3 regions of the Paenibacillus sp. SEL3 genome follow, and region 3 is predicted to be linked to each of the others. Evidence: riboswitches for the same ligand, from Rfam matches in the RefSeq annotation. Region 3 holds a riboswitch; each other region holds the start of a gene.
The links. Region 3 has a riboswitch for cyclic di-AMP ahead of ACYCS5_RS28910 (3D domain-containing protein). Riboswitches for the same ligand answer to the same signal wherever they lie in the genome.
Positions count from the first base shown of each region.

Region 1 (3,279 bases), 1.8 Mb from region 3:
TAAATCTGTTGCCTCAATACATTATGATTTGCGGTCGTGGTGGAATGGCAGACACGCTATCTTGAGGGGGTAGTGGGCGTACGCCCGTGGAGGTTCGAGTCCTCTCGACCGCATTATATGCAAGATCTAGTTAAAAAAGCATCCTGACACGGTTTACGTGAAAGGATGCTTTTTTTTATTAAGCATTTTTCGTTATATTCTTTAGCCACGGAAGCCACGGTTGCAACAGGTCGTTTATTAACTGTGATAATGAAGAATATCAGTTTTGCTGCAAAAGCTTCTCTATATCTCCCGCCAGCTTATCTGGCGTGGTTTGCGGTGCATAGCGCTTAAATACGTTACCTTCTCTTGTAATTAAGAATTTAGTGAAATTCCATTTGATCGCTTTGGACCCTAATACCCCCGGAGCTGTTTGGGTCAGGTAGCGAAATAAGGGGTGTGCTTGATCGCCATTGACATCTGTCTTGGCGAACATCGGAAAGGTGACACCATAATTGATCTGGCAAAACTCGGAGATCTCCTCATTGGAACCTGGCTCTTGTTTGGCAAACTGGTTGCTGGGAAATCCCAAAATTTCGAGCCCCTGTTCATGATACTGGTCATATAGCTCTTGTAGCGCTTTGTATTGGGGGGTTAACCCACATTTGCTGGCAGTGTTCACGATAAGAAGAACGTTCCCTTCAAATGTGGATAACGGAATTTGTTTCCCTTGCAGGGTTTGCGCATCATATTCATAAACGGTCATAGCATCTCTCCTCATTCAATATTCAGCAATTAAATTTTAGACAATTTAAAGAAGGGTTGCAAGCCTGGAAAAGCTGTATAAAGCCTTCAGGCGCTGTAAAATCGTATTTTGCTCAAAACAGTAAATCGCACCGCAAATGGAGCGAATTAAGGTGTTTCTTCTTATAAAAGCGGGTTCAATCGGTGTTTAGCTGGTACATATAGCGTATTTTCTTCTCTTTTTACAAAAAAAGGCCAATAACGCTTTACCCTACGCCAATATTGACATGCTTGTCATTTTCAAAAAGGGATGAAAAACAGAGATTAAAGGAGATGTGAGAAGCATAGTTGCATTGTAAGCGTTATTATTAATCTTCTATGCTCTAAAGCCCGATTTATAACCCTGCAGTTGAGCTTTACAGTCTTCCATGCGCGGGTGTATGATTCAAGACGTAATTTCAAATTAACTTGAATGAAGCAACAACGAAATGTCTATAGCGCTGAATTTTGCAGTTGCAAAAGCGGGGGAACCAATCGAGACTGTACGGCTTTGGAAGCCGTGTGTCTCATGGGGTGAATTTTCCGGTCAAGTGCCAGAAATAGGGCGACTCTCACGTCCGAATCCGACAGCTAACCTCGTAAGCGTACAGGGAGAGGCAACAAACCGCCGTGTGCAGCCATGGTTTATTTTATCATGGATATGTCAGAAGCCGGAGGAAAGCCTTTTTCCTTCGGCTTCTTTTTGTTGTCTTTTTATACCGGGAGAGGAGCTACTGATGGAAGGTCGGTTAATTATTGTCACTGCACCGAATGAAGCGGGCAGAAGTTTTGTGAAATTGCTTATTTTCAAAAAATTGGCGTTTGCAGTTCTCACGAATAGCGCCCAGGAGGAACGACAGCTCAAAAAAATGGGTGTGGAGCACATTGTCCGCATCAATACCATGCAAGCGGGAAAATGGAATTTTCCAAAAAAAGAAATTGGTAGTGTGTATTTGTTCGAGAACAGCTTGAATCTGACTTGCCGTTTCCTGCAAATATGTCGACCACTAACATCGGAATCGATCTATGTTATTACACACGGCTGTAATCCACAAGGAATTTATCGGGGATTGGGAGCGGACCATGTGATCTACACATTGAACGGAGAGGTGGGTTTTCTGCTGAACGGATAAGCACTTATGACATAGTTGTTTTATGATTTTATGATGGAATAAGAATGGCGATCTGAGGATCGATACGGAGGGTATAAACATGATGGATATATACATGCTGCTCGTCATGGCTGTGAGTTATGGAGTGATACTGCTGTTTGTACGCTGGTGTGATGCGCAGACCTCTAAAGGAGGACGAAGAGGATGATCGTTATACTCGGGCTTACGGCTATTGTGTTTATGTATTTAATCTACGCACTCCTGAACCCTGAAAAGTTCTAGTCACTTGTAGGGATAGAGCGGGCGAAGAACAACAGATCTGAGCATTAAAGCATCATTGGTAGCAGGTTTTCGCAAACGTGTGCACTTCATAGATGGTCTAATCGGGTCTGTTGTTCCAAACGCAGGAGCATTTTGAAGGAGGAATAGAGGATGGAGCTGCTTCAAATTGGAATTGTGATCGTTATATTGCTGCTCTTGGTAAAGCCAATGGGTACATATATGTATCATGTATTCTCGAATGAACCGAATCGGACGGATCGGATTTTTGGCAGAACAGAAAAGCTGATTTATAAGGTAGTAGGCTTGAAGAAAGTGGAGAGCATGCGTTGGACTACGTATGTTATGAGTTTCATTGCTACGAACGTCGTGCTTGTGGCAATCAGCTACTTGCTGTTGCGTTTACAGGGAATGCTTCCCGGTAATCCGGCTGGAAACAGTAATATGGAAGCATCACTAGCTTTTAATACGGTAATCAGCTTTATGACGAATACGAATCTCCAACATTATAGCGGAGAAAGCGGGCTTACGTATCTGACACAGATGGCGTTCGTCACGATGATGATGTTCACTTCGGCTGCTTCCGGTTTTTCGGTTGCTGCGGCTTTTATGAGAGGATTGACGCGGCGCGGTGAAGGGATGGGCAATTTCTTTCAAGATTTTATTAAAGCTATTATAAGGATTTTCCTGCCGCTGGCCTTTGTGCTTACGCTGGTGCTGGTGGGATTGAAGATACCACAGACGCTACAGCCTACGGCGGATCTTACGACGCTTAGCGGAACACAACAGCAAATTTCTATGGGACCTATTGCTTCTCTGGAGTCCATCAAGCATTTGGGGACGAACGGAGGCGGTTATGCGGGAGCTAACTCTGCGCATCCTTTTGAGAATCCAAGTCCTTGGACGAACGTGCTGGAAATTTTGGCAATGTGGGTAATGCCGGCTTCGTTGCCGTATACCTTTGGATTGTTTGCCCGTAATCGTAAGCAGGGCTGGATTATTTTTAGCTCCATGATGGTATTGTTTCTAATTTTTCTATCCATTACGTATGTGTCTGAGAAGACAGGTAATCCGTTAATCCAGACACTGGGTGTGGATGCTTCTCAGGGAAGCATGGAAGGGAAAG
Region 1 covers NZ_CM137725.1:4,665,746-4,669,024, forward strand. Annotated here, with positions in the region: tRNA gene ACYCS5_RS21495 (tRNA-Leu) at 31-113, shown strand; gene ACYCS5_RS21500 (glutathione peroxidase) at 260-745, opposite strand; cyclic di-AMP (ydaO/yuaA leader) riboswitch at 1,212-1,384, shown strand; gene ACYCS5_RS21505 (hypothetical protein) at 1,500-1,895, shown strand; gene kdpA (potassium-transporting ATPase subunit KdpA) at 2,307-3,279, shown strand, end outside.
Region 1: linked by a shared signal. The riboswitch ahead of ACYCS5_RS21505 (hypothetical protein) and the one ahead of ACYCS5_RS28910 (3D domain-containing protein) in region 3 are both predicted to bind cyclic di-AMP.

Region 2 (3,279 bases), 3.1 Mb from region 3:
GGACATTAGTTCATGAGATTGGACATCAATATTTCTATGGAATGGTAGCCAATAATGAATTTGAGGAGCCGTGGCTGGATGAAGGCTTCACCTCCTATGCAGAGGAGCGACTTATGGAGCAAGAATATGGGCTTACCCCCAACTTGCCATTACAATCGGGACAGGTATCCTCCCCACAGCCGCTAAACCGTGAGTCATGGAAGTACGGCTCGGCTGCTGAGTACGCGCAAAATGCCTACTCTCGAGGCAAGCTGGTACTACGGGGCATTGAACGTCAGGTGGGTATGAAAAAAATGGATCGCATTATGCGGACCTACGTCCAGACGTACCGATTTAAGCATCCGTCCTCACAGGATTTTCAACGTATCGTGGAGAGAGTCACCGGACGCTCATGGAGCCACTATTTTGAACAGTATGTATATGACGGCCAGATGGCGGACTTTTCAGTGGATCACATCACAAACCACAAGCTGGAGAATGGATATGAAGCAGTCGTGACGGTCAGCAAAAAAGGGGCGGATTATCCCAAGATCCCTGTCCAATTTACCTTCAAGGATGGAACCACGAAATTCAAGGCTTGGGACGGTGCGGGCAAAAGCACAACTTTTCGGATCAAAAGTACTTCTCCCGTTTCCTATGTAACCCTTGATCCCCTATATACCATTGCACTGGAGAACAAGCATATTAACAATACCCTAAAAGCCGAATTGGACGAAAAGCAACAAACCCGTTGGAGTATAAGTGTAACCAAGCTGTTGGAGACACTGCTTGGAAGTCTGTCATGGTGAGGTGTCTATAGATGCGGACTGTTATAAAAGAGGGCTGGGCGCTGGTGCGCATACGATTCTATATCGTTATCATTTTATTTCTGTATCGACTACTGTGGGGGGTGTTTCTCTATCGACTGGTGCAGTCTGCCGTTATCCCGCTATTGCTCCGTTATCCTGATCAGGGTCAAAACGAGCTGGGACAGACCTTGTTTTGGATGGAGAGCCAGATTGCTCTGATGGACAGCCGGGAAGTACATGTGTATTTGTGGATACTACTAGGGGCGACTGTACTACGCATACTAATCACTCCCTTCATTAGAGCCGGAATATATCAAAGCCTGCATACCGATGCGACTGAGCCGCAAAGCCTGTCCTTTTTCAAAGGTATGAAACGCCATGGCATGTCGTCGCTGTTGTATTACATCATCGAGTTGGGACTGCTGCTGATTCCCGCCTTTTGGGTAGTACCGAGACTCTACCCTATTGTAGCAGGTACGCTTCAATCTCCCTCTTACCTGCTGCACTTGTTGCCCTATGCCATGGGATGGATGGCATACGGATGGTTCATTCGGCAGTGCATCCTGTATATGCAACTAGGCACTGTCGGTGGTCACGCCATACTATCGTCCCTGCTCGCCTTCTTTCGCCAGCTTCTCCCAGCTGTCGGTATATCCCTTTTGCTCGGTGCTTGTGTGCTGCTGGTCTTCGGTCTATTTGGCACCGTGGCAATGATTTGGACTGGCATGCTCGCGCTCATTCTCCAACAATCGTATCATTTTGTTACTAGTCTGGTCAGGCTGTGGCATATCAGTTCGCAGTACAGACTATGGCATACCGATATCTCCAGTAGAAGCTAAGCCCTTCCTTTATGTTAATCACTTCATTTCCGTCTGTCGAAAAAACTTTATGCATAACCGCGCAAACGGCACATAACTGAATACTGTTAACAAGATCTGTTCCTGGGACATTAGGAGCAGATTTTTTTTGTAACTTTTTGCAATGAAACATTTGCCAAAGCCAGCCGACTTTGTTACAATAATCGCAGTGAACTGATAGTAACAACTTTGTAATCTTTATTGTAACCTTTATCTCAAAAATATCGTTATTGTGAATACTGCTCTCCAAGGTGCACATCTTAAGTAAAGCCTAATTCCTGGCACCTAGGAAGCGGGGGAACCAGTTTGGGTGAATTGATCTCGCAACAGAGTGGTCATAGGGGAACCTTCTACCGAATCCTTAAGCTAACCTCGCAGGCATTGGAAGGGGTATATTTTTTTTGAAGAAGAAGCTAACGATCGCAGCTATGAGTCTTGCCATTGCCTTTACATCTTTTACATTCGGTGGCGGCAGTGCATTTGCAGACTCCAAGATGGACCAGGTCATCCAAGATGCCAAAGGAACGAACTACAGAAGCGGAGGCACTACACTCGAGGGATTCGATTGCTCCGGCTTCACAATGTATGTATTCAACAAACTGGGAATTAAACTTCCGCATCAATCTGGATCACAATTCAAAATGGGATCTTCTGTATCCCGCGATGAAATGAGGCCTGGGGACCTGGTGTTCTTCAACACCACAGGAAGAGGCATTTCCCATGTAGGTATCTTCGTAGGTGAAGGGAAATTTGCCCACTCCTCGACTTCACGTGGTGTAGTAGTTAGCTCACTGAACGAAAATTATTACGCTAACCGCTATGTCGGTGCAAAAAGAATTATGAGCACAGACGCTTACCATTCTGTAGCTTCAGATATTCCTGATGACGACAACGTAGAATAACTAACGCACAGCAAGCTAACTCTAGCCGCAATTTGATTCTGCCGGAATCGAATTGCGGCTTTTTATGTCCACAACATCAGCAATGATTATCTTTACTGACGAACTGACACCTCAAAAGGTTTCAATTTTAGCGAACATCGTCGGTTTTACCGTCACCGCTGGGGGAGCATATGAGCAGTAATTCCTTCTTATTGAATGTATACCCGTCTTGGGTATAAAATAAACACGCTTGCTATTCCCCTGCGACTTGTCTACAATCTGTTGTTAATGATTGAAGCACCTGTAAAAGGAGGATGGAACACATGCCGGCCTCAATATCCAACTATCGGATCGTACCGATGGACGAGCATCAAGCGGCTGCAATCTGTGAGTGGCGCTATGATCCACCTTATAACATATACGGTTGGCTCCCCTGGGAACAAATGAAGGCGCTTGAAGTCGAATTTGGGAGTCCCACGCTTCGCCAAGAGCAATATGTTGCCGTACTGGATGAAGAGAACAAGCTGACAGGATTTGCTCAATATTTTCCTATGATCGGTGTGACCCGGCTAGGTCTTGGCATGCATCCTGAAAGATGCGGACATGGCAAAGGATCAGATTTTGTCCGTGCCATTGCAGAGGAAGCCCAACGACGCAACCCGAAGAATGAAATTGATCTAGAGGTGCTCACTTGGAATGGGCGTGCTATTCGGGCCTACAAGGCGGCTGGATTTGAGCTTACAGATACCTATG
Region 2 covers NZ_CM137725.1:3,321,766-3,325,044, reverse strand. Annotated here, with positions in the region: gene ACYCS5_RS15315 (M1 family metallopeptidase) at 1-788, shown strand, start outside; gene ACYCS5_RS15310 (hypothetical protein) at 800-1,627, shown strand; cyclic di-AMP (ydaO/yuaA leader) riboswitch at 1,904-2,041, shown strand; gene ACYCS5_RS15305 (C40 family peptidase) at 2,047-2,547, shown strand; gene ACYCS5_RS15300 (GNAT family N-acetyltransferase) at 2,850-3,279, shown strand, end outside.
Region 2: linked by a shared signal. The riboswitch ahead of ACYCS5_RS15305 (C40 family peptidase) and the one ahead of ACYCS5_RS28910 (3D domain-containing protein) in region 3 are both predicted to bind cyclic di-AMP.

Region 3 (3,279 bases):
AATCACATTGTCTCTGAATAGCTCGGCATATCTGGCTGAAATTTTCCGTGCAGGTATCCAGGCAGTAGACCGTGGACAGATGGAGGCCGCACGCTCATTGGGTATGGGACGAGGCAAAGCTATGCGTCACGTCATTTTGCCACAAGCGTTTAAATCTATTTTGCCTGCTATAGGTAATGAGTTTATTACAATTATTAAAGAATCCTCCATTATTTCGACTATTGGTATGGTGGATATTATGTATCAAGCCCAGGTCATTAAGAATATTACCTACGAAGGATTAAGTCCGTTCATAATCACAGCCGCTATTTATTTTGTAATGACATTCAGCTTGTCTAAGCTGCTTGGTTTATGGGAAAGGAAGTTGAGAGCCAGTGATCACCGTTAAACAATTGCGTAAATCGTTCGGCAAGAATGAGATTTTAAAAGGCATTGATATAGATATCGCCAAAGGAGAAGTTGTCGTTATCATCGGTCCCAGCGGTTCGGGGAAGAGTACGTTTTTGCGTTGTATGAATCTGTTAGAACAGCCGACGGATGGGGAGATTTTATTTGAGGGCGAGCCGATTACAGCTCGTGGTCATAATATTAATGTAACCCGGGAAAAAATGGGGATGGTGTTCCAGCATTTTAATCTGTTCCCACACAAAACAGTGTTGCAGAACCTGACGCTTGCACCGACGCAGGTTAGAAAACAGTCAGGTAAGGAAGCGGAAAAAATTGCATTAGAACTCCTGCGTACCGTGGGGCTCGAGGATAAGAAGAATACCTATCCGAACCAGCTATCCGGTGGTCAGAAGCAACGTATTGCGATTGCGCGTGCTTTGGCCATGCAGCCGCACGTAATGCTGTTCGATGAGCCGACTTCTGCATTGGACCCTGAAATGGTTGGAGAGGTTCTGGATGTAATGAAGAAGCTCGCCGAAGGCGGTATGACAATGGTAATTGTAACGCATGAAATGGGCTTTGCCCGCGAGGTAGGCGATCGAATTATCTTTATGGATAACGGTCAAATTGTGGAGCAGGGTGCACCAGACCAGGTATTTGGCACTCCAAGCCATGATCGCACTCGTGATTTTCTTGCCAAAGTATTGTAAGAAAGTGCTGGTCTAATCATAAAAAAGCTCTCCGTTGACGGAGGGCTTTTCTTATTTTGTCACCATTTCCCCATACTTTCGTAACAAATATCGATTTCTTAATGACAAAATTGTAACGAGTGTAGTATGATGTTCAGGGTTCCCAACATTTTCATGCGGATAAGGTTACAAAATTGTGATATTATGCAGTAAGCCAAAACTTACCGGGACAGCATGCGGTTAGACAAGCGCTGAAATGCTGGCCCAAACTATGGGAAGTGCGGGGGACGTAACAACGGCAGCCATTCCGATACGTCATAAGACGATGAGGAATATGCCTAGGGGTGAATTGCACAAGCATAGGGCTTCTCCTGAGTCCGAATCCGACAGCTAACTTCGCAGGCATAAAAGAGGAGGTACATATCTTTGAAACATTTAAAACATATTGGTAAAACGATGAAAATTGCGGTGCTTGCCGCAGCTATTGCAGGGTTGGCACAGACAGCTGGAATAGCGGATGCTGCCTCGCTTCACACTGCCAAAGAGGGCGATACCTTCTTTTTGCTTGCTCAACGTTATGGAGTATCGGTAGACGAGCTAACAAAGGCTAACCCAAACATTGCCTCCAGCAATATATATGCAGGTCTGCAAATTAAGGTGCCTGGCGAAAAAAGTGTAAAGGCAGCTTCGGAATCGAAGCCGCAGCTTCTTACGGAGAAAGCAGCAGCGAATGAGGCGCCAACGATTGAAGCTTGGGGTAAAACATTCAACTATAGCAAAATAGTTGACGTTAAGGCTTCAGCGTATTCTGCCGCAGCCGATGAGAATGGTAAATGGGGCGCAGTGGACTACTACGGCAATCCGCTTAAACTAGGTACAATTGCGGTAGATCCTAACGTCATTCCGATGGGCACGAAAGTACTGGTTACAGGCTACTCCCATCCAGGTTTGCCGGATCATTCTTTTGTAGCTGTCGCTCGCGATCAGGGCAGCGCCATTACAGGAAAGCGGATTGATATCTTTATTCCAGGCAACAAATCATTTGTGAACGACTTTGGATTTCAAAATGTGAAGCTGTACGTTATTGATAAATAGCATTGTACGTATATACAGTTTAATTAAACATAATATATATTATGTAAACATAACGCCTATATCCGTATATATCTAGGTCGGACTCTTATCAGGTCCTATCCGTAAAAAGGCTGTCTTGACGAGCAGAATACTTCTGCTGGTAAGACAGCCTTTTTACGTTGCTTTAGCTTGGACCTCAATTATAAACATACTGTTATTTTCGTTCCGATGTGTGGAGTAGCCGGGGGACTGTCACAAATTTGTAGCCCTTAGCTTTTAGAGAGTGAATTAGACCCGGCAAAGCTTGGATAGTGCCTTGCAAGTTGGAACTTTGACCTCCACCAGCGTGCATTAAAATAATAGAGCCAGGCCCTGTAGCTGGAATCACATTTCGCTGAATTTGTGTTTTACTTAGTCCCTTCCAGTCGAGAGAGTCTACATTCCAGTTGACAATCATGTAGCCATGACGACGTGCCCACTTTATTTGAGGCTCTGTAATTTCACCGTAGGGTGGACGAATCAACTTGGGGCGAAAACCTGCGCTGGCTTGTAAAATACGTTCTGTTTTTGTAATCTGGTTGCGAAAGCGTTCTGGTGTAGCCTTCCTAAAATCCGGATGAGTATAGGAATGATTTCCTATAGCATGGCCTTCACGGATAATACGACGTATAATCCCCGGATGCTTTTCCGCACGGTGACCGACGATGAAAAAGGTGGCTTTGATGCCGTTGGCGTGTAATACGTCCAAAACCTGCGGCGTATACCTAGAATCGGGCACATCATCAAAGGTTAAGGCAATTTGGCGGGTGTGTGGGCCGCACATTTTAAAAATGTCCGCATGTTTTTTACGCAACATTGCTAATGTAGGAGTAGCTCGATCTGTACTCAGATGTACAGAAGAAGCAACAGCTGCTTCCTTGGGATGGGGCGTTCCGATCTTGGGAGGCGCATCCGCGTGAACGGGTAAACTTGAAAATGCTAGTAACAGTGCCAAGCATGGCAACACTCCCCTGTACGGCATATGTATCCCCCCTTTTCGTGCAGTGGTACCTAGTGGTGCTCTCGACTATTATGTACCTGTCCTATTAAAAATATGCTGGTTACCAAGTTAGGCTCATAAACGTCTGGA
Region 3 covers NZ_CM137725.1:6,424,843-6,428,121, reverse strand. Annotated here, with positions in the region: gene ACYCS5_RS28920 (ABC transporter substrate-binding protein/permease) at 1-388, shown strand, start outside; gene ACYCS5_RS28915 (amino acid ABC transporter ATP-binding protein) at 375-1,097, shown strand; cyclic di-AMP (ydaO/yuaA leader) riboswitch at 1,328-1,496, shown strand; gene ACYCS5_RS28910 (3D domain-containing protein) at 1,503-2,171, shown strand; gene ACYCS5_RS28905 (polysaccharide deacetylase family protein) at 2,365-3,171, opposite strand.